DNA from 2 places in the Gordonia sp. CNJ-863 genome. Region 1 is predicted to be linked to the other one. Evidence: predicted binding sites of a transcription regulator. Region 1 holds the regulator's gene; the other holds the start of a gene.
The links. Region 1 encodes HspR, which represses chaperone genes until heat shock. Its sites were predicted from a motif close to ANNTGAGTNNNNNNNACTCANNT; they were not measured.
Positions count from the first base shown of each region.

Region 2: clpB (ATP-dependent chaperone ClpB) is a predicted target of HspR. The motif match lies at 3,227-3,249, and genes of this name have one in related genera.

Region 1 covers NZ_MKKG01000007.1:48,955-64,493, reverse strand. The annotation lists partial or broken gene BJF87_RS04045 (FAD-binding oxidoreductase) at 1-755, opposite strand, end outside; gene BJF87_RS04040 (nitroreductase/quinone reductase family protein) at 843-1,268, shown strand; gene BJF87_RS04035 (serine/threonine-protein kinase) at 1,356-2,315, shown strand; gene BJF87_RS04030 (amidohydrolase) at 2,331-3,458, opposite strand; gene BJF87_RS04025 (FAD-binding oxidoreductase) at 3,590-4,741, shown strand; gene BJF87_RS04020 (hypothetical protein) at 4,758-5,834, opposite strand; gene BJF87_RS04015 (hypothetical protein) at 5,918-7,012, opposite strand; gene BJF87_RS04010 (antibiotic biosynthesis monooxygenase) at 7,053-7,355, opposite strand; gene BJF87_RS04005 (SRPBCC family protein) at 7,431-7,898, opposite strand; gene BJF87_RS04000 (heat shock protein transcriptional repressor HspR) at 7,953-8,351, opposite strand; gene dnaJ (molecular chaperone DnaJ) at 8,355-9,551, opposite strand; gene grpE (nucleotide exchange factor GrpE) at 9,800-10,423, opposite strand; gene dnaK (molecular chaperone DnaK) at 10,420-12,267, opposite strand; partial or broken gene BJF87_RS03980 (DUF1214 domain-containing protein) at 12,768-13,849, shown strand; gene BJF87_RS03975 (sulfotransferase) at 13,849-15,114, shown strand; gene BJF87_RS03970 (DUF1353 domain-containing protein) at 15,232-15,539, shown strand, end outside.
Region 2 covers NZ_MKKG01000003.1:17,970-33,508, reverse strand. The annotation lists gene BJF87_RS01555 (GIY-YIG nuclease family protein) at 1-446, opposite strand, end outside; gene clpB (ATP-dependent chaperone ClpB) at 605-3,157, opposite strand; gene BJF87_RS01545 (triacylglycerol lipase) at 3,565-4,806, shown strand; gene BJF87_RS01540 (DUF2784 domain-containing protein) at 4,862-5,248, opposite strand; gene BJF87_RS01535 (cytochrome P450) at 5,365-6,603, shown strand; gene BJF87_RS01530 (DsbA family protein) at 6,647-7,246, shown strand; gene BJF87_RS01525 (DUF427 domain-containing protein) at 7,247-8,020, opposite strand; gene BJF87_RS01520 (MBL fold metallo-hydrolase) at 8,113-9,009, shown strand; gene BJF87_RS01515 (DUF2231 domain-containing protein) at 9,062-9,541, shown strand; gene BJF87_RS01510 (response regulator transcription factor) at 9,600-10,289, shown strand; gene BJF87_RS01505 (HAMP domain-containing sensor histidine kinase) at 10,250-11,599, opposite strand; gene BJF87_RS01500 (non-ribosomal peptide synthetase) at 11,679-15,539, opposite strand, start outside.

The sequences.
Region 1 (15,539 bases):
CGAATCCATGAATTCCAGCATCGCCGGGCGGATCTCGCCGGTGACGGCGAGGACGGCACGGCTGGCGTCGTGTACCGAGTCGAAGACCCCGACGACCGTGCTCGCCGGCCCCTGCGGCGGCAGCAGCCGCAAGGTCACCTCGGTGATGATGCCGAGGAGTCCCTCACTGCCGACGAACAGCTTGGTCAACGGCAGCCCGGCGGAGTCCTTCAGCTGCTTGCCGCCCACCCGAACCGCTCGACCGTCGGCGAGCACCACCTGCAGCCCGAGCACGTAATCGGTGGTGACCCCGTACTTCACGCAGCACAGCCCACCCGCATTGGTGGCGACGTTGCCGCCGATCGAACAGATCTCGAACGACGACGGGTCCGGCGGGTACCAGAGACCCTCCGCCGCCGCCGCGGCCTTGACCTCGGAGTTGAACAGCCCGGGCTGGACGACGGCGGAGCGCGTCGCGGGGTCAACGGCGATCTCGCGCATCTTCTCGGTGGAGATCATGACGGCGCCGTCCACCGCGGTCGAGCCGCCGGACAGGCTGGTGCCGGCACCGCGGTGATGATCGGAATCCGGTTCTCGGCACACCACCGAACCGTCGTCTGGACCTGATCGGTCGAAGTCGGGCGGATCAGTGCGAGTGGGGTACCGGCGGCCGGGTCGAAAGCGCGGTCCTGGCGATACCCGGCGAGTATGTCGGGGTCGGTGATCACCATTCCGTCGGGAAGGGCGGCGGCCAACGAACTCGTTTCGGCACTCATGCGTTCAGCGTATTCTTCGAGGCCCGCACCGCGGTTTCACTTCGGCACACCTGCCGGTCAGGGCTCCGCAGGCGTATCAAGGAGATCGTGACTGACTTCAATTCGACCATCATCAACGAGTTCCGCACCAACAACGGACATGTCGAGACCGCGGGGTTCGGGAAGAACCTCGTCCTGCTGCACACCGTCGGCGCGAAATCCGGGGAGCCGCGAATCAGCCCGTTGTTCGGTCTCGCCGACGACGGCTCCTGGCTTGTCATCGGATCTTTCGCGGGTTCGCCGACGACGCCGGCCTGGGTCCACAACCTTCGCGCGCACCCCAACTCGGTTGCCGTCGAGGCCCCCGCAGCCGAGGGCATCGAACACCACGAGACGCAGGTCGCCGAGATCACCGATGACGACTGGGACGCCGCCTGGGCGAAGTTCACGGCGTTCACCGACCAGTTCGTCAAGTACACCGAGACCGCTCAGGGCCGGAAGTTCCCGATCTTCCGTCTGACCCCGAGATCCTGACCTCTCGAGCCTGATACGGGCACCCTGGTCTCGACACCCTTGTCCGGCACCGCACCCGCAGATCGACGCCGCTCTACTCTGGGCAGGGTGTTCGAGGTTGGCGACCGCGTGGACGGCTTCACCATCGACGAGTTCGTCGGCGGTGGTGCGAGCGCGGACGTCTTCCGGGCTCATCGCGACGACGGGAACGGGCCGGTCGCGCTCAAGGTGCTGCACCCTGACGCCGCCGATCACGCCCGGGTCCGTGAACGGTTCGAGCGCGAGTTCGGGATTGCGTCGCTTCTCCACCACCCGCACATCGTCCGGATGCGCGCCCACGGTGAGATCGCCGCGCCGCCCGGCTCTCTCGGCCCTCGCCACCAGCCGTCGATGTGGCTGGCGATGCAGTACGTCGCGGGCCCGGCGGCCACCGCACTCATTCCCGGCGACGACACCGAACCCGACGTGGACGCGATCCTGCGGGTCGCCGCGCAGATCGCCGGTGCCCTCGACCACGCACACGGCCAGGAGATCCTCCACCGCGACGTCAAGCCCGCCAACATCCTGCTCTCCCGACCTCTCGACTCTGACCCGGAGGGGCCCACGCCCAGCTCCTCCGCACCGGTCGACGCCTACCTCTCCGACTTCGGGATCGCCCAATTCCTCGATGACACAAGACCACTCGCACGCAACGGCCGGGTCCAGGGCTCCATCGGGTATGCCTCGCCCGAACTGCTTCAGGCACATCACCTTTCGCCGGCCAGCGACAACTACTCCTTCGCGTGCAGTCTCGTCGAGTTGTTCACCGGCACACCGCCGTATCCGCGGCGCACGTCCTTCGCGATCACCTACGCACACATCAACGACGAACCGCCGCGCCTCACCCGGCGCCGTCCGTGGCTCCCGTCGGCGATGGATTCGATCTTCGCCAAGGCGCTCGCCAAGTCACCGCAGAACCGCTATCCGACGTGTACGGCTCTCGTCGACATCCTGGTCCGTCTCATGCGTGACGTGCCCGTCCCCGAGCCGACCCGCTCACGATGGTGGGGACGTCCGCGTCATCCGTGACCGACCGGTCGCGGATCAGCCCTCGTCGAGTCCGTACACGCGGACCGCGGTGTCGCGGAAGATGCGTCGCAACGCCTCGTCTCCCCACTGGGACGCACAGTCGACCAGCGCGCCGACGAGGACGTCGATCGCCGCATTGGGGCGGTCGATCGGATAGTTGGAGCCGAACATGATGCGGTCCGAACCGAAGTGGGTGACGACGTGTTCGACGAACGGACCGATCATCTCGCCCAGCGTCGCCTGTCCCCCGATGTTGCCCCACCGTTCGTGGCCGTAACCGAGAACCGGCATGGCCAGCCCGGAAAGCTTCACCACCACATTGCGATACGACGCCAGGGTGGTCATCCGTTCCCGCCACAGCCGCCAGATGTCGGCGCGCGCCGCGGCCGTCGCGCCGGTACGTGTCCCGATCGGCCCGAACACCCCGGCGGGTATCCCGAAGTGGTCGAGGACGATCGCCGTGTCGGGATACTCGCGCGCCAGCACGATGACGTCGTAGAGCTGGTGGGAGTAGACCGCCGCCTCGAACACGAGTTTGCGCGCGGCAAGTTCGGCGAAACCGTCGAGAAAGGAGGCCGACGCCAGGATGTTGTCGGAGTCGCCGCCGTCGCGGACACGCGGGTCGGGATGGCGCGTCGCCACCAGCCGGATGCCCCGGACACGGGACGAGACCGTGAACTGCTGATCGAGCGTCTCGGCGAAGTCATGGTCGCGCGGGTCGCCGTGGGCGACGATCGCCCCCAGACGCGGAGCGCCGGAGTGGCCAAACGGCAGGTGCTCCAGATAGCGCGTCTCCTCCACGGCGGTGCTGTGTGCCGCCGCCTGCTCTCCCGCGGGTAGTGCCTTGCGCCAATGCGACTCGACGTGCACCACGGTGTCGATGGGCACCCCGACGACCGTCGAGACGAGAGCGGCATCGGTGGCGTACTGCCGCGGCTCGTACGGGCGCGCGACGGTTCGCGGTGTCAGCACGAACTCCCGGTCGGCGCGCGAGGCGATGAGCGGGAAGGCTCGGTCCCCCAATCGGGGGACGAACCCGTACAGCCGCGACGAGCGGGTTGCCGCCCATGGGGTGCGCCGCGGATTCCAGTGCTGCACATGCGCGTCGACGATGGCCGGGAGGACACCGTCGAGGGACGTCATGTTGGTACCTTGCCACACCGGATCACAGTCCGACATACGATGACGGATCCTGAATTCTGTACCGTCGACCGCTAGTGTTGAGCTCTCGGAACAGGCGGGGGACGAACGCCGACGGAGGTTGTCCTAAGAGAATGGCGAGCCACTCACGCCACACGTTGCATCACCTGCGAACAGCGGTGAACCGGCAGCCCGACCGGTTCGTGACCAACGTCTACACCCGGATGTTCGCGATCGATCCCGACCTCCGGGATCTGTTCGGCGTCTCGATGGCCGCACAGCAGATCGCCTTCCATCGCGTGATCGACCACGTCCTCGAAGCCATCCCTGCGGAGTCCGGCCACGCCGACCTCGTCGAGTTCCTCGCCCAGCTCGGCCGCGACCATCGCAAGTTCGGGGTCGAACCCGAGCACTACCACGTGATGTACACCGCGCTCATGGGCGAGTTCGCCAGTCTGATGGAGGGGTACTGGGACGAAGAGGCGCAGCAGACCGTCTCGCAGGCGATGATGCTCGTCACCGGTGTGATGCGCGGGGCTGCCGAGACCGCCACCCACCCGGCCCGGTGGACGGCAGAGGTCGTGGAGAAGTACCGAATCAGCCGCGACCTCGCCGTGGTACGACTCATCGCACATGCGCCGCTGACGTTCAACGTCGGCCAGTACCTCGAGGTCCACATCCCGCAGTGGCCCAAGCAGTGGCGCAATTTCTCGCCGTCGATCCCGCCGAACCCGGCCGGTGAGCTGGAGTTCCATGTCCGGGCGATCCAGGGTGGGACGGTCAGCTCGGCCATCGTCAGCGAGACCAGCGTCGGAGACGTCTGGACCCTGTCGCAGAGTCACGGGACCCTGCACGTCGACCGGGACCGGCCCGTCCTGATGGTCGCCGGCGGCACCGGGCTCGCCCCACTGCGTGCCCTGCTCATCGAGATGTCCAAACGCGCGGACTCGCCCCCGACCCACATCTTCTACGGGATGCGCTACCCCGGCGAGCTCTACGACCTGAGTGTCCTTCGGCGGATCGCCGCCACCAACCCGTGGTTGCAGGTCACCGCGGTGTCGGAGGAGGAGCGCGACCCGTGGTGGATCACCGCCGTGGCGACGCCGGCCGAACTCGGGATCGACCACGAGATCGGCACCCTCGCCGACGTGGTCGTCGGCGCCGGGAACTGGGAGGACCACCAGGTGCTCATCGCCGGGTCGGCGCAGATGATCGAGGCGACCCGACGCAAACTGATCATCGCCGGGGTCCGCGCCAGCCGTATCCAGCACGACCCGGTGTACTGACCCGCGGGTCACCGCGTCAGGGAGCCGGCTCTCCCGGAGCCGGCACCTCGACCGTGGTCGTCTCGGTCTCGGTGATCGTGAACGGTCCCGGAATCTCCTCGGTCACCGTGGTCGTCCTCGTGACCGGACGCGGGGTGCTGGTGATCGTCGTCGTGCGCGCCTGCTGCGTCTGGGTTTCGGTCTCGGTGACCGTCTTCGCGTCCGCGCTGACGGTCACGGCAGCGGGCGTCTCGGTGACCGTCACGGGGGCGGGTTCGGTGGTGTTGCGCTCCGCGGACAGCAGCAGGGTCAGACCGACCGCGCCCAGGAACATCGCCGCACCGATCGCGGCGCCGACGAACCACCAGCGTCGCCCGGTCGACACCCGCGGGGCCGCCGCCGGCGTCGACAACGCCACCAGGGCGGCGTCGGCCGCGCCGATGGCCGAGGCCAGTGGCGGGTTGCCAGCGACCGTGACGGGCCGCTGTGCGGCGTATTCGAACGCGGGCGCGATACCGGGCATCTCCGCGCCGGGTCCCACCACGATGATCGAGGTGATGTCGCGGCCGCGCGGCAGCTTGGACACCGCCGTCGCCAGCTCGGACGCCCCGTCCGGATCGGTGACGGGGGCGAGCCGGTTGGTGGTGAAGTCGGCGGTCCCGAGGACCGCACCCGAGGTCGTGTCGACGGTGGCCACCGACGTACCGGATGCCGGAGCGGCATCCCGGTCGAGGTCCACGACGGCGACGACGCCGCCCCGGGTGGCATGGGTGCACGCGATCTCGGCGAGTGCCGAGGCGTAACCGGTGACGACGACGCGGTCGTGCCAGGACTCCCCGGCGCCGCTCGACCCGAAGGCCTGCGCCAGGTGCTTGCGGACGTCCTCGCGTGACACCGAGACGCCGATCTGATCGACGACGACCGGCACCGAATCGACCAGCTCGATGATCGCGGCCTCGACCGCGGGTGCCGACGGATCAGGCAGGTCGACGAGGTTGCTGGCCAGGATGTGGCCATCGGCGTCGCGCACCACGGACGCGATCTGATCGTCCACGACGGATATCCCGAGAACCACGGATCCGGGCAGTCCCCCACTCGCCGGATCTTGGGTCATCGTCACCTCCACATCGACGTTTGCCCATGCAGCCTAACGGCTTGGACCGAATTCGTGGCAGCCGGACCGTCGGTGGTACCCCGTCAAACCGACTCGGCGGGATGTTGGGTGTACGCGGCGTCGCGCACCGCCTCGTCGGTCTCGAGCCCGGCACCGAGCGCACCGCCGACGGTGGCGAGCGAACACGTCAGCCACGCGACCTCCAAGTAGTCGGTGATCCCGGGGTCGTGACCGAGGGCGTCGCCGAAGACCTGTGGGACCACGAGGCACAGGGCCCCGAGGGTCGCGAGGACGAAGAGAGCGGCATAGAACGCCGCGACTCCCAGCACGACGGTGATGACGGTGACGGTGTTGAACAGGACGATCTGTTCGCGCGACTGCCGCGACGACCCCCGTTCCCACAGGTTGGCGCCGACGATCAGGGTGGCGGTGATGGCGACGATCGAACCGACGGCGACGCCGGTGAGGCGGACCCAGCCGAAGGTGTCGGCCAGTAGCCAGATGTCGGCGGTGACCAGTGCGAAGACACCGGCGGCGATGGCGCCGGTCAGTGCCCGGGTCAGTCCGAGCGCGAGGCGCCACGGTCGGTTGGCGCGCACCATCCCCGAAAGGAGCCGGAGATTGCCGGTCAGCACCCGGGCGGTGAAGGCGGTGCCCGCCTCGTCGGTGTCGGTGCCGAGCTGGCGGACACGATGCCGCAGCGGCGACTTCGACGGGGACTTCTCGTGGTCGCGGAGGTCGTCGGCGTCGGCACCGAGGAGTTGTCCGACGAGACCGGTGACCGTGGTCCGCGCCCGCTGACGTAGGCCGGTCGGGCCGAGGGCGGGGACCGACAGGACCGCGACGCCGTGCACCGCGTTCGCATGCGCGACGACAGGGCGCCGGCCCACGTGCAGGGGCAGATCCGTCAGACAGACCACCAGGTCCCATTCACGTTCGAGGAGAACGTCTCTCGCGGCGTCGACGATCTGGGCATCGGTCGCGGGCGGCTGCACCACGGATGCCTCGACGATCTCGATCTGCCATCGGGCTCCGGGGAAGCTGGTCTGGACGTGCTCGATCAGGTTCGCGTCGACGAGCTTACGCGCCAACCCGATCGGTTGCCCGGGGGCGGCCACGACTCCGAGGACGACCACCGCTTCGTCGTCTGATGTCGGCGTATCGTCCTCGAACTCCATGGAGAGGGCTTCCTTTCGCGGCCGCCCTGGGACGGCCTGGTCAGGCGGTGAAGGTCTCGATCAGGGTGTGCTGCTCGACGGCCGACGGAGCCTGCATGCCCGGGGCCTGGTCATCGGAGTGCGAGGCGCGGAACGAATCCGACTTCAGCCACGCCAGGAAGTCGTCCTTGGCGTCGAACTCCATGGTGGAGACGTAGGGCAGGCCCTCGGCCTCCGGACGCATCAGGGTCGCGCGGTGCAGGCCGGGGACACCCTTCAGCGTGGTGCGCATCGAGTCCGAGAATGCCTTCTCGAAGGCCTCGGCGTTCTCGGTGACATCGATGCGGTTGGTGATCACGAACATCTCGTCGACTCCTGGTTCGGGTCCGATAGGTCTCCGCCATCTTACCGACACGATGTCGGCAAGATGGCGGTGGTATCAGCCGAAGCGGTTCGCGAGAGCCCGGAGTGTGCCCTCGATGCCCTGACCGTTCTTCCTGTCGTAGCCGATCAGTTCCATGATCTTCGGGACCTTGAGCGTGGAGTAGTCGAAGGTCTCGGTGACCTGCGTGGTCGTCGGCGACGTGGCGACGAGGTCCCAGCGCCAGCGATGACCCATGGGGTGCTTCCACTCGACGACCCGGTCGGGGTCGACGTCGGTCGCGGTGGAGGTGATCGTGTACGGGACGCCGAACTGCTTCATCCCGACGCTGAATCGCGCACCGGGGGTGAGTCTTTCCGGGCCCTTGACGGGTGTGTCGCGCACCGTCCCCGAACCGTCGAGTTCGGGATGCCGATGCGGGTTGGCGATGAGGGCGAAGACCTCGGCGGCCGGCGCGTCAACGACGATGCGCCGTGAAACGCGGTGCGGGCCCGTGTCAACGGTGATGACGGTGTCGGAAGCCATACATCCAACGTACGCGGGCCCTGCCGATCACCCTCGTGGAACGAGTCAGACCGTTCAGTCGCCGGATCGTCTGCGCCGCGGCTGCCACACGACGAGGGCATTGGTCCGGGGCACCGGGACGAGCTCGCCTCCGCGGCGGTTCCGCGACGCGGCGACCTCGTCGGTGAGCTCACGGACCCGCTGTTGCAGCGCCTCGACCTGATTACTCAGATCGATGATCCGTTTGATCCCGGCGAGGTTCACACCCTCCTCCTGCGAGAGACGCTGGATCTCACGCAGGAGGTCGACGTCGCGTGACGAGTAGCGACGACCGCCGCCACTCGTCCGCTGCGGGGTGACCAGACCGAGGCGGTCATAGGTCCGCAGGGTCTGGGCGTGCATGCCGGCGAGCTCGGCGGCCACCGAGATCATGAAGGTCGCGCCGTCGGCGTCGAAGTTCTTCTGGCCGGCCATGACTCATCTCCCCCAGTTCGCCCGTGGATCGAACCCGCTTGCCCGCTCGGCCTGATCGTAGGCGCGCATCGCCTCGATCGCGGCGTCGTCGAGCTTGTCCGGCACCGCGACCTTGACCGTCACGAGCAGGTCGCCTGCGCCACCCGATCGCTTGGGGACGCCGCGGCCGCGCACGCGAAGCGTCCGGCCGTCGGTGGTGTTCGGCGGGATCTTGACACCGACCGAGCCCTCGAGCGTCGGTACCGAGACCGTCGCGCCGAGAACGAGTTCGGAGATCCGCACCGGGAGCTGCACCCGAAGGTCGTTGCCACTGCGCGTGAACTGCTTGTGCGGGGTGACGTGGACGACGACGTAGAGGTCGCCCGACGGCGCTCCGCGGCGTCCGGCCTCGCCCTGTCCGGCGAGCCTGATCCGTTGTCCGTCTTCGACTCCGGCGGGGATGCGCACGTTGATGGTGCGCGTCCGGTTCTTCACGCCGCTGCCGGAGCAGTCGGTGCACGGGTCGTCGATCCGCGAGCCGGTGCCCTGGCAGTCCTGGCAGGGTTCGCTGAACCCGAAGGCGCCCTGGTTGCGGCTGACGAAACCGGAGCCGTTGCAGTTGGGGCACACTCGCGGGCTGGTGCCCGGCTTGGCACCCGAGCCGTGACAGGTGGTGCACGGGGACGGGCTGGTCACCCGCAGCGGGACCGTCGTGCCGAGCGCTGCGTCCTTGAAGGACAGCGTCGTCTCGGTCTCGAGGTCCTTGCCGCGACGGGGACGGCTGGCCGTCGACGTGCGCTGGGATCCGCCGCCACGGTTGAAGAGTCCGTCGAAGATGTCGCCGAATCCGCCACCGCCGCCGGCCTGACCGCCGCCGAACAGGTCGCCGAGGTCGAAGTCGTTGCCGCCGGTCGTGTACGTCGTGCCGCCGCCCGGGAATCCACCCGGGAAGCCGTTGCCGCCGCCGCGGAATCGTCCGCCGGCGAACATGGCACGGGTTTCGTCGTACTCTTTGCGCTTCTGCGGGTCCGTCAGCACGCTTTTTGCTTCGGACACTCGCTTGAATCGTTCTTCGGCTTCCGCGTCACCCGGATTGCGGTCGGGGTGGAGCTCAGCGGCGAGCTTGCGATAGGCCTTCTGAATCTCTTCAGCCGAAGCGTCAGAAGCAACGCCCAGGTCCTTGTAGAAGTCATGTTCCAACCACTCACGTTGTGGAGCCACCAGACGTCACCTCCTTCAGGTCTTCTGTTGTCTGGATTGGTGTTTCAGTTGTTCCCCGCTCCCTGAGGTGCGAGCGGAGCGAGCCCACCCGCTCCCTGAGGTGCGAGCGGAGCGAGCCCACCCGCTCCCTGAGGTGCGAGCGGAGCGAGCCACGAAGGGTTCGTCGCCCTTCGTGGCTCGTCGCTTGCGCTCCTCGCACCTCAGGGATCGGTGGTCGGATCGCCCCTCATGCACGGGCGACTGTTGCCTTATTGTGCACCGGTCTGGTCGCCGGCGGGTTCGGGATCGGTGACCGTCACCATGGCGGTGCGGATCACCTTCTCGCCCAGGCGGTAACCGCAGCGGTACACCGCGCCGATGACCGGGTGGTCACCGGTGCCGTCGTGCTGGACCGCTTCGTGGAGTTCGGGGTTGAACTCGTCACCCGCGGCACCGAAGGACTTGAGACCTTCGGCGTTCAGCACTGCGGCCAGCTTGTCGGCGACGGCCCGAAGCGGGCCGGTCTCGAGATCGCCGTGCTCGCGGGCACGGTCGAGGTCGTCGAGAACCGGGAGGAGCTTGTCGATCAGGATCTGCTTGCCGTAGGCAACCGATCCCTGCTTCTCCTCGGCAGCTCGTCGCCGGAAGTTGGCGAACTGGGCGCGTTCCCGCTGCAGGTCGGCCGTCAGCTCGACGAGCCGGGCGTCCGGGGACGCCCCGTCGGCAGGCTGCTCGGTGTCGGACTCGTCCACGACGGGTTCGGCGTCGGCCGGGCCGGGGCCGGCGGCCGGCTCGTCGCGCACCTCACCCGTTTCCGGGTCGATGCGACGACGGTCGGTCACCGTCACCGGCTCCTCGCCGGACCCATTCGACGAATGGGATCCTGCGGTCACTTGTTCTCCTTGGTGTCGGCGTCGTCCACGACCTCGGCGTCGACGACATCGGAATCGTTGTCGGCGGCAGCACCGGCCTCACCGTCGGCGGACTCCGCAGCGGCGCTGGCGTAGATCGCCTGGCCGAGAGCCTGCGACTCCTCCGACAGCTTCTCGATCGCGGTCTTGATCGCGGCCGAGTCGGTGCCCTTCAGCGCTTCCTTCGCGTCGTTGACCGCGGCCTCGACCTTGTCCTTCACATCGGCCGGGACCTTGTCCTCGTTGTCCTTGAGGAACTTCTCGGTCTGGTGGACCAGCGACTCCGCCTGGTTGCGGGTCTCGGCCTCCTCGCGACGCTTGCGGTCCTCGTCGGCGTGCGCCTCGGCGTCCTTGATCATGCGGTCGATCTCGTCCTTGCTCAGGCCGGAACCGTCCTGGATGCGGATCGAGTTCTCCTTGCCGGTGCCCTTGTCCTTCGCGGTGACGTGCACGATGCCGTTGGCGTCGATGTCGAAGGTCACCTCGATCTGCGGGACACCCTGCGGCGCAGGCGCGATGCCGCCCAGCTCGAAGCTGCCGAGCAACTTGTTGTGCGAGGCGATCTCACGCTCACCCTGGTACACCTGGATCTGCACCGACGGCTGGTTGTCCTCGGCCGTGGTGTAGGTCTCCGAGCGCTTGGTCGGGATGGTGGTGTTGCGCTCGATCAGCTTGTGCATCACGCCGCCCTTGGTCTCGATACCGAGGGACAGCGGGGTGACGTCGAGCAGCAGCACGTCCTTGACCTCGCCGCGGAGAACGCCGGCCTGCAGGGCGGCGCCGACGGCGACGACCTCGTCCGGGTTGACGCCCTTGTTGGGCTCGCGGCCACCGGTTAGTTCCTTCACCAGGTCGGTGACGGCTGGCATACGGGTCGAACCACCGACGAGCACGACGTGGTCGATGTCGCCGACGGAGATGCCCGCATCCTTGATGACGGCCTGGAACGGCGCGCGGGTGCGCTCGAGCAGATCAGAGGTGATCTTCTGGAACTCGCTGCGCGACAGCTGCTCGTCGAGGAACAGCGGGTTCTTGTCGGCGTCGACGGTGATGTAGGGCAGGTTGATCGAGGTGCTCTGCGAGCTGGACAGCTCGATCTTGGCCTTCTCGGCAGCCTCACGCAGACGCTGCAGGGCCATCTTGTCCTTGGTCAGATCGACGCCATGCTGGCTCTTGAACTTCTCGACGAGCCAGTCGACGACGCGCTGATCCCAGTCGTCACCACCGAGGTGGTTGTCACCAGAGGTCGCGCGGACCTCGACCACACCGTCGCCGATCTCGAGCAGCGAGACGTCGAAGGTGCCGCCACCGAGGTCGAAGACCAGGATGGTCTGTTCCTTCTCGCCCTTGTCGAGTCCGTAGGCCAGGGCGGCCGCGGTGGGCTCGTTGACGATGCGCAGAACGTTGAGGCCGGCGATCTGGCCGGCTTCCTTGGTGGCCTGACGCTGGGCGTCGTTGAAGTACGCGGGGACGGTGATCACGGCGTCGGTGACGTCTTCACCGAGGTAGGCCTCGGCGTCGCGCTTGAGCTTCATGAGCGTGCGCGCGCTGATCTCCTGCGGGGTGTACTTCTTGTCGTCGATCTCGATCGTCCAGTTGCCTTCACCCATGTGGCGCTTGACCGAGCGGATGGTGCGGTCGACGTTGGTGACCGCCTGGTTCTTGGCCGGCTGACCGACGAGCACCTCTCCGTTACGCGCGAAGGCGACGACGGACGGCGTGGTCCGCGACCCTTCGGCATTGGCGATGACCGATGCTTCGCCACCCTCGAGCACCGAAACCACGGAGTTGGTGGTGCCGAGGTCGATTCCAACAGCACGAGACATGTTTGGCTTCCTCCTAGTTTGTGGGTGTGCACCCAAGTCCTTTGGCCCCGCGGTTCGATGACGCGGGGATGATGTCCGAAACCCAGCGGGACCGAACTTCAGTGCGTCCGACTCATGTCCTACTGAATTCAGGGCGATGAGTCAAACCTACTTGAGTCTGGATCGCTCAGGTTTCTCGAAGTGTGTAACGGGGCCCCGGTGGCCTTTGTTCCCGGATCGCGGGAAAAAGTTGAGCGAATTTCACTCAAGAGGCCCCAGCCGGCGTAACTCTTGACACACCTGTACGCACCGGGCAGATTTCCTCCAACAGGAAACAAGCGATTCCTCTTCCACCGTTCCCGAGGACTGCCCATGCCGCAGACCAGCCCCACCCGGACGAAGGGCACCACGCACTCCCCACACCGGCGTCCGCATCGCGTCGCTGTTTGGGTTCCCGGAGAGGTGGGCGACCCCACCTTCGGGGTGGTGTGCGCCCGGCGAGACGCCCGGGTCCGGCGCTCGTGACCGACGACGCTCGGCCGGAGGTCGCCGCGTGGAACGGTCTGGTCGACGCACTCCGTTCCGCGGGCGACAAGGTCGCCGCCGACACCGCGGACCTGGACCCGGCCGAGCAGGCCGACGGATTCCGCGCCTGGTGCGCGGGTTGTCGAATCAGTTGTCGCGCTTCGAGGTCGATCGAGAACGCCCGGAGCTCGTGCCGTTCAACGGGTGGCGACACAAGTTCCTGATGGACAACCCCGATTTCCGCTACTGGGTCGGCGAGGTTCGTGGTGACCGCGCCTACCGCATCCGCGGCAACCGCGGCGATGCGTCGTACGTCTCGGTGACCGTCTACCAGCGGACGGGCGGCCTCGGCGCCGAGGCAACCGCCCGCATCGACAACGACGCCATCGGATTCGACGACGACGGCGGCTTCGAGATCGTCCTCGGTGGTACCGCACCGGGGGCCGGCGACTGGCTGGAGTTGCCGGAGAAGTCCGGCGTCATCTGGGTCCGGGTCTTCCACGACGACGTGCATCGGGACGAAATGGGGTGGTGCGGTATCGAACCGATCGTCGAACCGCCGGTGCCACCGGCGATCGACCCGGGGAGGTTCGTGTCGTCGCTGGGCACACTGGCGGCCACGACCTCGATGCTGCCGACGATCTTCGAGATGTCGACCAAGGACGATCTCGATCCGCCAAACGTCCTGCGGCACTGGTCGGAGATGGCCGGCGGCGCGGTGTTCACCGAACCCGGCATCCATTACGTTCGCGGCGGCTGGCAACTCGAACCGGGCCAGGCGCTGGTGATCGAGGGCGACGTCGTCGAGTGCAGGTACTGGAACATCCTGGCTTACAGTCGTTTTCTGAACTCCCTCGACTTCCGGTACCGGCCGGTGTCGTATACGGGTGCCACCGCCACCGTCGTCGACGGCCGGTATCGGTTCGTGATTGCCGCCGAGAGCCCCGAGGTCGGCGACTGGATCGATTCCGAGGGGCGCGACTTCGGGATCATCGTGATGCGTTTCCTGCAGCCGGCCGCGCCCCCTCCCCTGCCGTCCGCTCGGGTTGTCCCGCTCGTCGAACTGCGAGGTGAGTGATGGTGAAGTGGACGCCGCCGCAGCGGAGTGAGGTCGCCGAGGACATCTACGCGGCCGCGGAAGCCGATCGGCTTGCCCGCCCCGAGCGGTACCGGCTGGGGGTCGAGGCAACCGACGCGATCGTCGAACGGGCCACTGCCGAGCACGGTGTCGAGGGGTTGGGCGACCCGGCGCTGTGGCGGCCTGGCTTGGAGCGGTACCTGGCTTCGGCAGCCGAGGACGGGCGTCTGAACGCAGTCGGCGTCCGCAATGCGCAGGACGCGGTGATCGGGAAGCTACGGGCGCGCTCCATCTTCGACAAGACCCTGGTGGAGAACCCGGAGGTGGCCGAGCGTGCGGTGCTCCCGCCGATCGTGATCATCGGCGGGTGGCGCACCGGGACGACGTTCCTGTACCGGCTGATGGCCCGCGACCCCCGGCTCCGCGCACCGCGGCCCGTGGAGTTGTACGCCCCGTGGCGGGTCGCGAAGCTGTCCCCGGAAGAACGCGAACGGTTGATCGAGACCCAGGCCGCCGAGCCCAACCCGCTGCACCTGCTGAATCCGGCGATGGCCGCGGTCCACGATTCCGGACCGGCGCTCCCCGAGGAATGCGTACTCGGCATGGGAACGACCCTGCGCAACTGGGCATTCAGCTCAACGATGCGCCTCGACAGCTACTCCCGGTGGCTGGCAGACCAGGACTTCGCCGGTGAATACGCAGCGCATCGGACGATGCTGCAGATCCTCGACGACGGCTCTCGACGACGCTGGCTGCTGAAGGCACCGGCCCACACGCCCGAGCTGGTCGACCTTGCCCAGACATATCCCGGCGTCTGCATCGTCCATCTGCATCGCGACGTCGTGGAGACCGTGGCGTCGGGCGCGAGCCTGTTCGCGACCTACCGCTCGACCTACAGCGACGAGGTCGACGGCCATGACGTCGGTCGATTCCAGATCGAGCAGTCGGAGTTGTGGTTCCGGCGTGCGCTCGAGTTCCGCGACTCCCGCGCGGCCGGATCGGCGACAGTCGTCGACATCGACTACCAGGACCTGGTGTCCCGGCCCGCAGAGACCATCGAACGGGTTTATGCAGCAGCCGATCTCGATGCTCCAGACGTGGCGACGATGCTCGCCGAGCACAACGCGGAACAACCGCGTCACGGGAAGGGCAGACATCGGTACAGCCCCGAGGAGTTCGGGATCGAGCCCGACGCGCTCAGGGAACGGATGGCGTTCTACACCGATGCCGTCGCCGAATGGACGTCGAGCCCCACCCCACGGTGATCGCCGGGTCGCGGATCCCGCAACGTCGGGTTGCACTTGGGTCTCCGTCCGTCGGGTTCCCGGTAGAGCTGTCTCATGCGGCGCTACCGTCGGATATTCCGATGTCGGGAGGTCGAGATGGGTGAGACCACATCGAGTGTCACACGGTGGGCGCCCTGGCGCGTGGCACCGGCCTCGGGATTCGAGGTCGACGACCCGACCGGTAGAGGCAGCGTCGGTGTCGTCCAGATCAACGAGCGACAATTCGTCGTCCTCAACACCTTTCGATATTCGGACGAGGTCGTCGAGAACGACCTGCTCACCAAGCTGGTTCGCGGTGGCATGGAGGAACCGGAGGCCCGTGCGGCGATCGACAAAGCCCGGACGTTCGTTCCGCGCGAGGACAATCCGACAGACCTGGCATCGGTGCCGCGTTTCATGCGCTG
Region 2 (15,539 bases), on a different contig from region 1:
CCGGCCAGCGCCGCGCGGGCGTGCTGGTGGACCCGGTTGCCGCGACCCGCACCCACGTAGAACACGGATGCATCACGCGGATCGACCAATGCGTAGATGTAGACGCCGAGTACGGACTGGACTTCGAGGGGCACGGGGTTCGGGGCGCCCGGCGCCGCGACCCCGACCGGCCGCAGGAGATCGAGGACCGCGTCGACTACAGACGGCCGCACCCCGAGACCGCCTCCGCGCAGACCGCCGATGATCACCTCGCCGGCACGCTCACGGTCGACGAACCGTCGGCCCGCGTTGGTGTCGATCGCATTCACGACGTCGACGACCTCGGCCCTCCGCGACCGCGCATCCCGTGACGCGGAACGCTCGTCCTCGGGGTCGAGCATCTCCGCGAATGCCGCCGACTCGAGGAATTCGACGAGCGCGGTGGCCGGCAACTCGACGGCGTCCATCCTGCTCATGTCCGCGATGATGCCAGGACGCGCGGGGTTGCGAGCGGTCGACTCGCCCCCACCGACGCGTCGCCACTACCAGACCGGTCCGCGCCACCCGCCGCAGACGACGAAGGGGCCCACCCCGAAGGATGGGCCCCTGGTCGTGTCACTCGTGATCAGCCGAGAACCAGTGACTCGCCGTCTGCACTGACGTTCACCGGAACGACGTCGCCGTCTCGGATGTCGCCGGAGAGCAGCTGCTTGGCGAGCTGGTCGCCGATGGACTGCTGCACCAGGCGGCGGAGCGGACGGGCACCGTACTGCGGATCGAATCCACGTGCGCCCAGCCATTCCTTGGCCTTGGGCGAGACCTCGAGGTCGAGGCGACGCTGGGCCAGCCGCTTCTTGAGCTGTCCGAGCTGGATGTCGACGATCGACACCAGCTCTTCGGGGCTCAGGGCGTCGAAGATGACCACATCGTCGAGGCGGTTGATGAACTCGGGCTTGAACGCCGAGCGCACCGCCATCATGACCTGGTCCTTGTCGCCACCGGCGCCGAGGTTCGAGGTCAGGATCAGGATGGTGTTGCGGAAGTCCACCGTCCGTCCCTGGCCGTCGGTGAGTCGACCTTCGTCGAGCACCTGCAGCAGCACGTCGAACACGTCCGGGTGGGCCTTCTCGATCTCGTCGAACAGGACCACCGTGTACGGCCGACGCCGCACCGCTTCGGTCAGCTGGCCACCGGCCTCGTACCCGACGTAGCCGGGTGGAGCACCGACGAGCCTTGCGACGCTGTGCTTCTCGCCATACTCGCTCATGTCGATACGGACCATCGCCCGCTCGTCGTCGAACAAGAACTCGGCGAGCGCCTTGGCCAGCTCGGTCTTGCCGACGCCGGTCGGGCCGAGGAACATGAACGAACCCAGCGGCCGGTTCGGGTCGGCGACACCGGCTCGGGCACGACGCACCGCGTCGGAGACGGCCTCGACCGCAGCCTTCTGCCCGATGACGCGCCTACCCAGCTCGTCCTCCATGCGCAGCAGCTTGGCGGTCTCACCTTCGAGCATGCGTCCGGCCGGGATTCCGGTCCACGCCGACACGACCTGCGCCACGTCGTCGGGTCCGACCTCCTCCTGCAACATCACGTCCTGACCGGGATCGGTACCGGTCTTCTCCAGCGCGGCCTCGAGTTCCTTCTCGAGACCCGGGATTCGGCCGTACCGGAGCTCGGCGGCGCGTCCGAGGTCACCGTCGCGCTCGGCGCGTTCGGCTTCTCCTCGGAGACGATCCAGCTCTTCCTTGAGGTCGCGGACCGCGTCGATGGCCGTCTTCTCCGACTGCCACCGTGCGGACAGCTCGTTGAGCTTCTCCTTCTGATCGGCCAGTTCGGCGCGCAACTTCTCGAGCCGTTCCTTCGACGCCGCGTCGGTTTCCTTCTGCAGCGCAACCTCTTCGACCTCGAGCCGGCGGACGATGCGCTCGACCTCGTCGATCTCGACGGGGCGCGAGTCGATCTCCATGCGCAGCCGCGACGCCGCCTCGTCGACGAGGTCGATGGCCTTGTCGGGCAGGAAGCGCGAGGTGATGTAACGATCGGAAAGCGTTGCGGCGGCGACCAATGCGGAGTCGGTGATGCGCACACCGTGGTGCAACTCGTACCGGTCCTTGAGGCCGCGCAGGATGCCGATGGCGTCCTCGACCGACGGTTCGCCGACGTACACCTGCTGGAAGCGACGCTCGAGCGCGGCGTCCTTCTCGATGTACTTGCGGTATTCCTCGAGGGTCGTGGCACCGACCAGCCGCAGCTCACCGCGGGCGAGCATCGGCTTGATCATGTTGCCGGCATCCATCGCGGAATCGCCTGTCGCACCGGCTCCGACGATGGTGTGCAGCTCATCGATGAAGGTGATGATCTGGCCGTCGGAGTTCTTGATCTCGTCGAGCACGGCCTTCAGCCGCTCCTCGAACTCACCGCGATACTTCGCGCCGGCGACCATCGAACCCATGTCGAGCGAGATGACGGTCTTGTTCCGCAGCGATTCGGGCACGTCACCGGCGACGACACGCTGGGCGAGGCCCTCGACGATCGCGGTCTTGCCGACACCGGGCTCACCGATGAGGACCGGGTTGTTCTTGGTCCGTCGGCTCAGCACCTGCACGACGCGACGGATCTCGGTGTCACGTCCGATGACCGGGTCGAGTTTGCCCTCGCGGGCGGCTGCCGTCAGGTCGGTCGAGTACTTCTCGAGTGCCTGGTACGTCGACTCCGGGTCCTCGCTCGTGACACGCCTGCTCCCGCGGACTGCGACGAACGCATCGCGCAGGGCCTGCGGGGTTGCTCCGGCGTTGTGCAGCAACTTGGCGACATCGGAGTCACCGGTCGCCAGACCGACGACGATGTGCTCGGTCGAGACGTACTCGTCGCCGAGCTCACCGGCCAGTTGCTGAGCTGCGCTGACCGCCGCGATCGATTCGCGGGAGAGCTGGGGGGTGGCACTGGCCTGGGCCACCGTCGGCATGCGGTCGACCAGCATCTGGGCCTGCGCACGAATGTTCGACGGGTCAACGCCCACTGCCTTGAGCAGCGGCGACGCGATGCCGTCGGACTGATCGAGCAACGCCACCAGGATGTGGGCCGGTCGCACGTCGGGGTTGCCAGCACTGGCCGCCGCCTGCACAGCAGCGCTCAATGCCTGCTGTGTCTTCGTGGTGGGGGTGAAGCTGTCCACTCGCGTGCACCTTTCTCTTTAGTCCAACAGGCTCAAGTATGAGCCATACGGAGGATGCAACGCCAACAAAGTTGAGTCCATTCCGCTCATGGCTTTCTATTTTGTGATCTGCGCCACTCCTACCAGAGTCGCCGCTTCCCGCCCGAAGCGCTAGCCGGAAGTAGCGCGGGTGTCGTCGAGGTCGCGCTTTTGCGCCGCGGGGGATGTCAGGCCATCGCATTCGTGGGTCGCGCCCCGGACTGACCGCCAGAACGATCGAGTCGGATGAGCCCGGAGAACTCGCACGCGCCTCACCCGCCTTGCCGTCGTCGCCGGATGGATGAGCAGCAGTCCGTTCAACCGTCCCGGGTGACCGAAACCGCGGCGTTCCGGACCCAGCTTTCAGTGGACACACGTACACTGAAATCATGTCTGTGGATTCCGCCCCCGCCCGCGAACTGCCGGCACTGGCGGCACTGGGCCGCGACGAGCTGAACAAAGCGGTCTCGGGCATCGCGGCCGTCCACTCATCCGTCGCCGACACCGTGTTCGCCGGTCTGCGCGTGGCGTGGGGAACGAGGGTCCGTCCGGCCCAGGTGATACATGACGCGATCAGCACGTCCGTCTACTCGGCGATCACATCGACCGTCGACGTGGCCGGCGACCTCGCCGAGTCGCTGACGGTTCACAACTCCGGCGTTCCGTCCGAGACCAAGCGGGGCGCCACGGCCATCGGCATCCTCGACGGGTTGATCGGTGATCAACTGACCGCCGAGCGGTCACCGCTGGCTCCGGAGATCGCCGTCCGGGTCGACGGCGCCGTCGTTCCGATCACCCCGGGCGACCTGGCCACGGCCTTCCCCCGGGCCACCGGACACCTCACGGTGTTTCTGCACGGGCTCATGGAGACCGAGTTCGCGTGGGAGCGCGGAGGCAAGCCCACTTACGGCGCGCGCCTCGCCGATGACCTCGGCAGCACCGAGGTCATGATCCGGTACAACTCGGGACTACACATCAGTGACAACGGCCGCCGTCTCGCCCAGCTACTCGACGATCTCGTGTTGTCGTGGCCGGTACCGGTGACCGACCTGACCCTCATCGGCCACTCGATGGGCGGCCTGGTGATCCGCAGTGCGTGCCATCAGGCCGTCGACCCGTACTGGCCCAAGCTGGTTCGACAGACCGTATGCCTCGGGACGCCGCACCTCGGCGCACCGTTGGCACGAGGGGTTCACTGGGCGACTGCTGCCCTGCGCCTGCGGCCGACCAGCCGCCCGTTCGGCACTCTCCTCGGTCGTCGCAGTGCCGGCGTTCGCGATCTCTTCCACGGGGCGATCGCCGAAGATCATTGGCGCGACACCGATCCCGACGCCTTTAGGCAGCCGGCCGTCGACTATCCGCCGCTCATGCAGGGGGCGCGACACCTTTACGTGACAGCGACCGTGACCCGGCGACCCGACCACCCCTTCGGCCGCATCGTCGGCGACGGATTGGTGATGACGAACAGCGGCGGCGGTCGAGATCGGAGGCGACACCTCGGATTCGAGATCGATGATGGACTCCACGTCGGCGGCGCCCATCACTTCACCTTGCTCAACGATGACGCCGTCTACGAGTGGATGCTGCCCCTGTTGAGGCCTCGGCGTGCGCTACCGCCGGGCACCGACTGACCCGCCCCGCACGATCGCGACCTCGCCCCACTAGCGCCGGTTGCAGGTGGCGCCCCTACCCCGAAGTCGAGATTCTGCGACGGCGCGAGCCGGTCCGCACTCGCCACCACAACCCCACCCACGACACGACAACCAGTGCAGCGACCAACCCACGAACCAACCCGAGTGCCGAATCCGGGTAGATCACCCCGGTCAGGTAGTTGTCGATGAATCCTGTCGGCGGCAATCCGGCCTCCCCGGCCCGACGCCGCGCCCAGTTCTCGGCGTCGGTGAGCGGGCACTCCAGACCGACGACCACCGACGCCATCCCCCACCCGACCGCGACCAGGTGCAGCGCGATGGTGCGCGGCCACCGCCAGGCGATGAACCCGCCGAACATGACGTACAGCAGGAACATCAGATGCAGGACCGCGATGCCGTCGGCCAGGACCCGATAAGGCATATGTCCAGCGTAAATCGATCGGGTTCACCAATCTGCCGATCTGGAACCCGCCGATATCGGACACTCGAAGCGAGAAGCACCCGTTCGACGGAAGGACGCCAACGGTGAGCGCGAGCATGACCGACGAGGCCGCCAACGTATTCGCCGATCCGACGGCCTACGCCGACGAGCCGCGACTGCACGCGGCGATGACCTACCTTCGAGCGCACAACCCGGTCGCCTACGTCGACAAGGCTCCGTACCGGCCCTTCTACGCGATCACCAAGCACGCCGACATCATGGACATCGAGCGCGACAACAACCTGTGGCTAAGCGAACCGCGCCCGGTGCTGGTAACCGCCGTGGCCGATGACTTCGCCAGGTCGCAGCTCGAGTCCGGCGCCGGGTTGCGCACCCTGATCCACATGGACGACCCACACCACAAGAAGGTGCGCGCGATCGGTCAGGATTGGTTCCGGCCGAACGCGTTGCGCGAGTTGCAAGTACAGGTGGACGCACTGGCGAAGCGTTACGTCGACAAGATGGTTGAGATCGGTCCGGAGTGTGACTTCGTCGAGGACATCGCCATCCACTTCCCGCTGTACGTGATCCTGTCGTTGCTGGGACTGCCCGAAGAGGACTTCCCTCGAATGCACCAGCTCACCCAGGAGATGTTCGGCGCCGACGACAAGGAGTACCAGCGCGGCGCCACGCTCGAGGAGCGGATGGCCACCCTGCTCGACTTCTTCAACTACTTCAGCACGCTGACCGCCTCCCGACGCGCGAATCCCACCGGCGACCTGGCGTCGGCAATCGCCAACGGCCGCATCGACGGTGAGCCTCTCTCCGACGTCGACACCGCCTCCTATTACGTGATCGTCGCCAGCGCCGGCCACGACACCACCAAGGACGCGATCTCCGGAGGTCTGCGCGCACTCATCGAGAACCCCGGCGAACTCGACCGTCTCCGCCGCGAGCCCGACCTCATCGGAACCGCGGTCGAGGAGATGATCCGTTGGACCACTCCGGTCAAGGAGTTCATGCGCACCGCCGCCGCGGACACCACGGTGCGTGGCGTACCCATCAGCAAGGGCGAATCCGTCTATCTCGCTTACACTTCGGCAAACCGGGACGAAGAGATCTTCGACGACCCGTTCACCTTCGACGTCGGGCGCTTCCCGAACAGACACCTGGCCTTCGGTTACGGCGTGCATTTCTGTCTCGGCGCAGCGCTGGCCCGGATGGAGATGAGAAGCCTGTTCAGCGAACTGATCCCACGTCTGGACTCGATCGAGTTCGCCGGCGAGCCCGAGTTGGCCGCGACCGTGTTCGTCGGCGGACTCAAGCACCTGCCGATCCGCTACTCGCTGCGCTGAGCCGCACGCATCGAACCCGGCCGAACTGGGTACACGCACGTCCATGACCCACTTCGACTTCTACTTCGATCCGGTGTGTCCGTTCGCCTGGGCGGCGTCACGATGGCTCCGTGACCGCGCGGCCGCCCACGGTGCCGACGTCGACTGGCATCTCATGAGCCTCGCGATCCTCAACGAGAACGAGGAACCCGACTCCGACGAACAGCACCGCCGACTCGAGACGGCTCGCCGTCTGGGTCGCGTTATCGCAGCTGCGACCGCGAAAGCCGGCGCAGACGCGATCGACCCGCTCTACACAGCGCTCGGCAAGCGAATCCACCACGCCGGCGACGAGATGACACCCGGTGTCGTCGCCGAGGTGCTGACCGCGGCAGGACTCCCCGCCGAACTGGCCGACGCCATGGACGACGAGTCGTTCGACACCGCGGTGCGTGAATCCCACCAGCGCGGTCAGGATGCTCTCGGTGAGGACGGCGGCAGCCCGATCCTCGGCATCGACGGCACCTTCTTCTTCGGTCCCGTGCTCGCCGACCTCCCGACCGGCGACGAGGCCGAGGCGCTCTACTCCTCGCTCGTCACCCTCGCGGGGACCCCGACCTTCGCCCAGTTGAAGCGACCGGCCGGTCCGCCGACGTTCTCGTGATCAGCGGATCTCCAGGTCGACCCGCTCGTCGTAGAAGCAGATGAGGTCCCGCACGGGCTCGGCGTCGTGCAGCGGATCGGTGTAGGTCCACGCGATGTCGGGGACGATCTCGTCGCCGACGAGTGCCGACCAGTACGTCGCCTGACCTTTGTAGGCGCACACGGTGACGGTGTCGGAGCGCTGGAGAACGTCCATCCGGACATCCTGCCGCGGGATGTAATGCCGCGGCGGCAGGTGCGTCTCCAGCAGCAGCGTGGGATTCCGGCTCTCGGCCAGTACCGTGTCCCCGATCCGTACGACGACGCGTCTGCTGGTGGGCAGGCAATCGATCCGTTGGTACGGGTCATGGGCGTGCCCCATGACGGTCTGTTCCTCCTCACGCCATTCGTCGAACGCGTCCCAGTCAAGTAGCACATAGTCGGCGAGATCGGGGTCGTCGAGCCGGAAGGCGGCCCCGGCGAGCATCCGCCCGTCGGCAACGATGTCGTACGTCGCGCCCGACGCGGTGTGCAGCGCGAACGGATGCGCCGGGGTCAGGATCGGCGGGTGCTCGGCGGGCGGCATCGTCGGTCGGTGGTGTTCGAGCAGGCCCTCGATGTCGGCGGACGGTACCGCGTAGCACCCGACCACCCGGTGTGGCTCCCACACCTGGATCGGGGCGGCGGAATCGACGACCGCCTGGCCGTCGACGAATGCTCGGACCCGACGGCGCATGTCCGTCCACCGCAGCAGATCCACCTGAGACTTCGTGACTTCATCCAGTGACGTGGCCATGGACCGATGGTCCTCCGGCTCGTGTCGATTCGCCAGGGCCCGGGCGGCGACCACCGTTGACAGTTCGCTCGGCGCGCGGGTAGGCAGACGAGGTGACCACTGCGCCGAGCTTCACCGAAACCCGCTTCGACGAAGTCACGGTGCTGGCGCCGGCCGGCGGCGGAGCGTTCCCTCGCGGCAACACCGTCGTCGTGCACGGCAGCGAGGCGACGCTGGTCCTCGATCCCTCCCTCGACGTCGATCACGACCCCGTCGGCGCGGATGCGGTCATGATCAGCCACGCCCATGAGGACCACATCGCCGGACTGCGCCACTTCGACACCGCCAAGTACGCGCACCACGACGAGGTCGGCGGAGTCCGCTCACTTCAGGTCCTCCTCGACGGCTACGGACTCACGCCGGACGAACGCGCCGCGGTCGACGCCCAGATCGGGGACACCTTCGCGCTCCCGCCCGGCTTCCCGGAGGCAGAGGGTGTAGGCGACGGTCATGTCTTCGACCTCGGCGACCTCACCGCGACGGTCGTCCACCTGCCCGGCCACACGCGCGGACACTGCGGTGTACTCGTGGAACCGACGGGCTTCTTCTACATCGCCGACATCGACCTCACGTCCTTCGGACCCATGTACGGCGACGTCGGCAGCAGCGTCGACGACTACCTGGCCTCCCTCGCGCGCGTCCGCGAGGTCGACGCCCGCTGGTACGGAACCTTCCATCAGAAGGGAGTCGTGGAGGGCGCCAAGGACTTCCGGGAACGCCTGACTGCGTACGAGGGCGTCATCCACCGCCGTGAGGAACGCCTGCTGGCGTTCCTCGACCGGCCCCGGCCACTCGACGAGATCGTCGAGTACCGTCTCGTGTACCGGCCGCATGTGCAGATGCCGTTCGTCAACGCGGTCGAGCGCCGTACGGCCGGGCTCCATCTCGAGCGCCTCATCCGGCACGGACAGGTCGCGCGCAGCGACGACGGGTCATTCCACCGGAGGTGACCTGCCCGACAGATTCAGCTGCCCTTCAACATCGCGGGCCTACCGTCACTGCGTGAACACCATCAACGGATTGCCTCTCCACCCCCTGCTCGTACACATCGTCGTCGTGCTGGTGCCGCTCAGCGCGCTCATGGCGATCGCCGCGGTGTGCTGGCCCGCCGCTCGCGCCCGCCTGGGGATCCTCACTCCCCTGGTGGCTCTCGTCGCGCTGATCGCCCTTCCGCTCACCACCAGTGCCGGGGAATCACTGGAGGAGCAGGTCGGCCCCAGCGCGGCAATCGAACGCCATGCCGGATTCGGCGAGCAGGTGATCTATTGGGTGGGGCCGCTGTTCGCGCTCGCCGTCGTCTGGTGGGCGCTGCACAACGAGCGGGTGACAACCGCCGTTCACGCGAGAATCCCGGCGTCGTCCAAGCTCTCGCAGCGGGCAGTGGCAGTTGCTCTCGGGGTCGCACTGGTCGTGGTGGCGCTCGGTTCGCTGTACATCGTGTTCCGAACCGGGGAATCCGGTGCCAGGTCGGTCTGGTCCTGACACGCACGAACGTGTGAATCTCCTCGACCCCGCCGACTCCGGGCAGATACTGGAACACATGCGCGTACTGGTCGTCGAGGACGATCCGCGGGCGGCCGAGACCCTGCGTCGGACCCTGCAAGCCGAAGGCTGGGCCGTCGACACGGCCGCCGACGGAGTGGAGGGTGTCGAATCCGCCTGTGCCCGAACCTACGACGTCATCGTCAGCGACATCATGATGCCGGGGCGCAACGGCTACGAACTCGTCCGAGAGCTACGGCACCGCAGCGTGTGGACGCCGGTTCTCATGCTGACCGCCAAGGACGGCGAGTACGACGAGGCCGACGCCTTCGACCTCGGCGCCGATGACTACATGGTCAAACCGTTCTCCTTCGTCGTCCTGTCCGCGCGACTGCGTGCGCTCGCACGACGCGGCGCCCCGGAACGACCCACCGTCCTGCAGGCCGGCTCGCTCTCCCTCGACCCGGCGAGACGGGAGGTCCGACGCGGGGAGACACCGATTCGCGTGACCGCCCGCGAGTTCGCGGTCCTCGAATACCTGATGCGGCACAAGGGCGACGTGGTCAGCAAGGACGACATCCTGCAGTCCGTGTGGGACGAGCACTACCGCGGCGACGACAACATCGTGGAGGTGTACGTGGGCTATCTCCGACGGCACATCGACACGCCCTTCGGCTGCCGCTCCATCGAAACGGTACGCGGCGCCGGTTACCGACTCGCCGACAACGGCGGTGACCCGTCGACCTGATCCGCCCGGAGCGGTAGCGACACCTCGATGGAGCAACCCCCGCCGTCGGTGTCGGAGACGGTGACGGTGCCGTGATGCGCACGAACGATCTCGTCCACGATCGAGAGCCCGAGTCCGCTACCTCCGCGACGATCTCGTGAATCGTCGAGCCGGACGAAGCGGCCGAATACACGCGCACGATCGTCGGCGGGGATGCCGGGCCCGTCATCGGCGACCCTCACCGTCACCCGATCCGGCTCGACGGCCATCGTCACCGCAACCGCGGAACGGGCGTGACGAACTGCGTTGTCGCACAGATTCCGTACGACGCGACCGAGCTGATCACGATCGCCGATCGCCCGGACCGGCAGCACGGTCGCCGAGATGTCGAGATCGGTCGTGAGATCGAGACGGGTGACCTCGTCGTTGACGATGTCGTCGAGATCCACTTCGTCGAGCGACGGCCGGAGTCCGTACTCGTCGGCGCGCGCCAGCAGGAGAAGATCGTCGACGAGGTCGCGCAACCGGTGTGCCTCGGGCAGGAGAAGAGTGGACACCGTCCCGGAGTCGATCGGTTCACCTGTCCGGACGGCGAGTTCGAGCAACCCCAGAATCGTGACCAGCGGACTACGCAGCTCATGTGAGGAGTCGCCGACGAATCTGATCTGTTGTTCGCGAGCGAAGGCCAGCGCATCCAGCATCTCGTTCATCGTCACCGCCAGGGTGGCGATCTCGTCGTCGGTGTCGGCGACCGGAACGCGCCGCGCGACGCCTGATCGCGAGATCTCCGCGACCTCGGCGCGAATCGCCTCGACCGGCCGCAACGCGCGACCGACGAGCTGGTAGGTCGTCACGGCCGCCACGACGAGAATGCTCGGAAACACCACGCACAACACCCCGAAGACCGTCCACACCGTCGCGTGGAGGTGTCCTTCGCCGGCGCCGACCACGACGTTCAGCACCGTCCCGTCCGGCGTCGTCACACCCCGGACGACGGCGCGGAACTCGGTGCCGTCGCCCGGAAATGTCGCGTCGTTCACGGTCCGCCGCACTCCTGCGTCGACCGGGGTCACCAGCGGACGTACCCGCTGCCGTTCATGACTGGCCGCGAGGACGGTCCCGTCCCGGGCGAGGACCTGCACCACGCCGATCGAGTCGGTCGGCTCCAGCTCCGTCGGTGGCACCGCTCCGATACCGCCCCGCGCGAGGGCATCGACGATCTCCTGGCTCCGCGTCGACGTCGCTTCATCGGCGGCGTCCGTCAGCGATCGGTAGACGACGATCAACACCAGACCGCCGGCGACCGCCAAGGCCACGAAGAGGGTCGCCACCCCGACAACCGTCAGCCGCAGTCGAACACTGCGCCATCTGAGCCCGAACAGGTCATGCTGTGGCACGGTCGCACTCATCTCACCATCGACGTAGGCACTCACTGACCTCCGCCAGCACCCGCTCGGCCCGTTCGGCCCCCAGCGCCTGAGCCGCGCCGGTGACACCGATCTCGAGTTCACCGGCCGACGTCGGGCATCCCTCCACCTGCAGCAGCCACCGGGTACGACGCGGCGGCAACGCGTAGAGGGTTCCCCCTGCCGACGGGGGCGAGATCACCGGCGTCCAGCCGAGCAGGACGGGTACGGGAAACAGATTGTCGGCGTCGACGGTTCGGCCGGCGAGATCCAGGACGTCCTCCATGGGTGCCGTCGCGGCTCGAATGCAGGTGCGTCGCAACGTGACCGCGGCGTCGCGGTCATCACCGGCCGACAGCGGGGTGATGACCGCGAGCACATGATTGCCCACCACGTCCTCCGCACCCGCGGGCCGTTTCGACACCGTTGTCGCGGCCAGGACTCGGAGTTGACCGGTGATGTTCGCCAATGCCGTGGCCACCACCTCGCCGAAGGCTTCGAACGGCGTCAGGTGTTCGGCCGCCGCCCGGCTCCGGAAACGGGCATAGGTGTCGGCGTCTATCAACACACGCCGTCGGACCGCGACATCGTTCCTCCGCGACGCCGGGTCGACCCCGTTCCACTCGAAGACCGAATCGCTCTGCTGCACCAGCAATTCCTTCCAGAAATTGTGCAGCTCGAGGTCGTCCTCGTCGGCGCCCGGCGGCGTCGTGGTCTCCAGCGCGAACGACGCACTCTCCGGCGCCAGAGCCCCGCCCGTCATCAGTGTCTCGGCGTCGCGGGCGAGCACCCCGAGCGAGCGCCCGTCCACCGCTATGTGATGCATCACCGCGACCGCGGCCATGACGTCGCCGTCCGAACCGACGAGAAGACGCACCGCGATCGGCGGCGCGACCCGCACATCGAGGCCGGCCGCCATCTCTTTCGCCTCTGCGCGCAGCCGCTCCCGATCCGGCACCTCGACCACGTCGGCCAGGTCCACGACCGCGTCGACGACGTCGCGGCCCGTCGTCCGCCGAACCGGGCCCGCGGCGGTGTCGGGATACACCGAGCGCAGAGCGGGGTGGCGTTCGAGGAGGGCGCCGATGAGCGCCGTTGTCTCCTGTGTGCCCGGCCGCGCCCATGACGCTGGGACCCAGGCGACGCAGATCAGTTGCGCGAACGGGTGACCCGGCTCGCGCACCACGGTCAGCTCGGCGGGCGTCAGAGAACGCTCGGCGGTCGCGTCGCCCGCCGATTCATCGCGCACCGGTGTCGTCGCCGCCGTCATCAATTCGCCGAGGGACGCGAGATCGGGCGCGGTCAACACGTCGTTCGGTCCGATCTCCGGGTGTCCTGCCTCTGCGAGTCTCTGAGCCACCCGCACGACGGCCAGCGAGTCGCCGCCCTGTTCCACGAAACCCATCATCGGGTCCACCGATTCGATTCCCAGCACTTCCCCGACCACTTTCACCAGCAGCGCTTCGTGGGGGCCCGCCGCCTCCCGCGACGGCGCGTTGACCGGCAACGGGATGTCCCGCAGCGCGGCGATACTCAGCTTTCCGGTGGCTGCACGAGGCATCTCGTCGAGGACGACGACCATGGTCGGCACCATGTACGACGGCAGCATCCGCGCCAGCTCCCGGCGAAGCGCACGCGAACCAGGAGGGCGGGAGGTGTCGTCGGGGACCACGAACGACACGATCCCGGGAATCCCCGCCGGCAGATCGCGAAACGTCGTGGCGCAGCGTCGGACTCCTGCACAGCGCATGAGTGCCGCGTCGATCTCGCCGAGTTCAATCCGGAGACCGCGCAACTTGACCTGGCCGTCACGCCGGCCGAGGATGCGCAGGTCACCGGCGTCGGTCCAGGTGGCGATGTCACCGGTTCGGTACATGACCGTATCGTCGGAGATGGTGCATTCGACGAATGCCTCGGCGGTCTGCTCGGGGTCGTCCAGGTATCCGTCGGCCAATTGCGTTCCCGCACAGTACAGAGTGCCGAGTGCGCCCGGCGGCTGAGGTCGGCCGCGCCGGTCCAGTACCGACTCGGTCACCCCGACCATCGGCGGGCCCACGGTGATCTCACCGTCCGGCGACAGTGGCCGGGAGATGTTGATACTGCACCGGGTTTCCGTGGGACCGTACGCATTCCGCATGGGCACACGTCCACTCCAGCTGTCCACCAGTCGGGGCGGCAGGGCCTCACCGCCGACGATCACCTGGGTGAGCCCGTCCGCGAGGTCGACCGGCAGGGTGTCGAGTACCGACGGCGTCATGATGATGTGGGTTACGCCCGCTCGCCGAATGAGCTCGGCGAGAGGATCGCCGCCGCGGGTCGACGCCGGCGCGACGATCAGTGTCGCGCCGGTCGCGACGGCGGACAGCATCTCGACGAAGCCGGTGTCGAACGTCGGGGACGAGACGTGCAGCACCCGTGACCGGGAGGTCAGCGCATACGACTCCCGGATCTCGGCGACCAGGGCGGGGATCCCGCGGTGCGGCATGACCACACCTTTCGGGCGCCCGGTCGAACCCGAGGTGAAGAGAATGTACGCCGTGTCGTCGGGACCGCGGTCGAGCCCCGGCGGTCTCCACTCGCGGGTGTCGACGGAAGTTGTTGCGGTGTCCCCTTCTTCGGTCAAGTCGACCCAGCGGACACCGCCGTCGACGACCACCCCCGGGTCACACACCCCGACCCGTGCTCCGCTGCGGGCGAGGAGCGTCTGCGTTCGCGCCTCCGGGGCCGTCGGATCTCCCAGCGGTACCCAGGCGCCGCCGGCCAACAGTACCGACCAGAAGGCGACCACCGAGGCCGCCGACCGCTCCACGGCGACGACGACCGGGTCCCCTGCCCGCACGCCCGCCGCCGCGAGCCGCCGCGCACCGCGACCAACCCGTTCCGCGAGCTCGGAGCGTGACCACTCGATGTCGCCGTCGACGAGCGCGGGCGCCGACGGATCGGCTGCACAGTAGTCGGCGAACAACGCTGCCGTCGGGCTGAAAGGCGGTGCCGGCGGTCCGTTGCGACGTCGGAAGCGATCCCACTCCCCCTCCAGGAAGACCGCGTCGTCGGGGATCGGCGCTTCGTCGTCGATCTCGCGAACCAGGGCCGTCAGGAAGTTGTCGTATCGCGCGGCAAGAGTGTCCAGTGCCGCAGCGTCGAAGCTCACCGCCGGCGCTTCCCAGGTGACCGCCCGGTGCCCGAGCTGATCGGCAGGGTGCATCGTCACCGCCACGTCACCGACCGGGCCGGTCCGCATCACCTCCAGGGACCAGTGGAGACCGTCGACGACCGGCGGGGAGAACGAGGGCAACAGGTTGACCACCACCCCGACAGCGGCGGATCGCGGGCTGTCACGAAGCATGTCCTCACGCGAGTAGAGCTGGTGCCGCAACACGTCGATCACTGCCGACGACACTGCTTCGACCGACTCCGCGGCCGTGAGGTCACCGATCCCGCCCAGGGCGAGCGGCACCACATTCGACAGCGGCTGCACCGCGATTCGACGCACCGCCGACGTACGCGCCGCGACCGGGAGCGCGAGCCCCACGTCGGGAGTGTCGAGGAGCCGCGCGCACAAACCGGCCAGCGCCGCGATGAGCTCCTCCGACCGGGCGGATCGTGGACTCGTCAATCGTCGTGTCACGCGGGTGATCTCCGACGTCATCCGCGCGGGCACTGCAGACAGCAACGACGGTTCATGTCCGGCGAGAACGGATTTCCAATGTTGCGCATCGGATTCCCGACGGCGCGACACGGCGTACCGGTCCTCGTCGGCCGCCAGCTGAACGGGGTCTGACACCGGAAGATCGGCCGCCGAGGCCGAGCCGCCGTACACATCGGCGACATGACCCATGACCCGCAAGACCCCGGCACCGTCGGT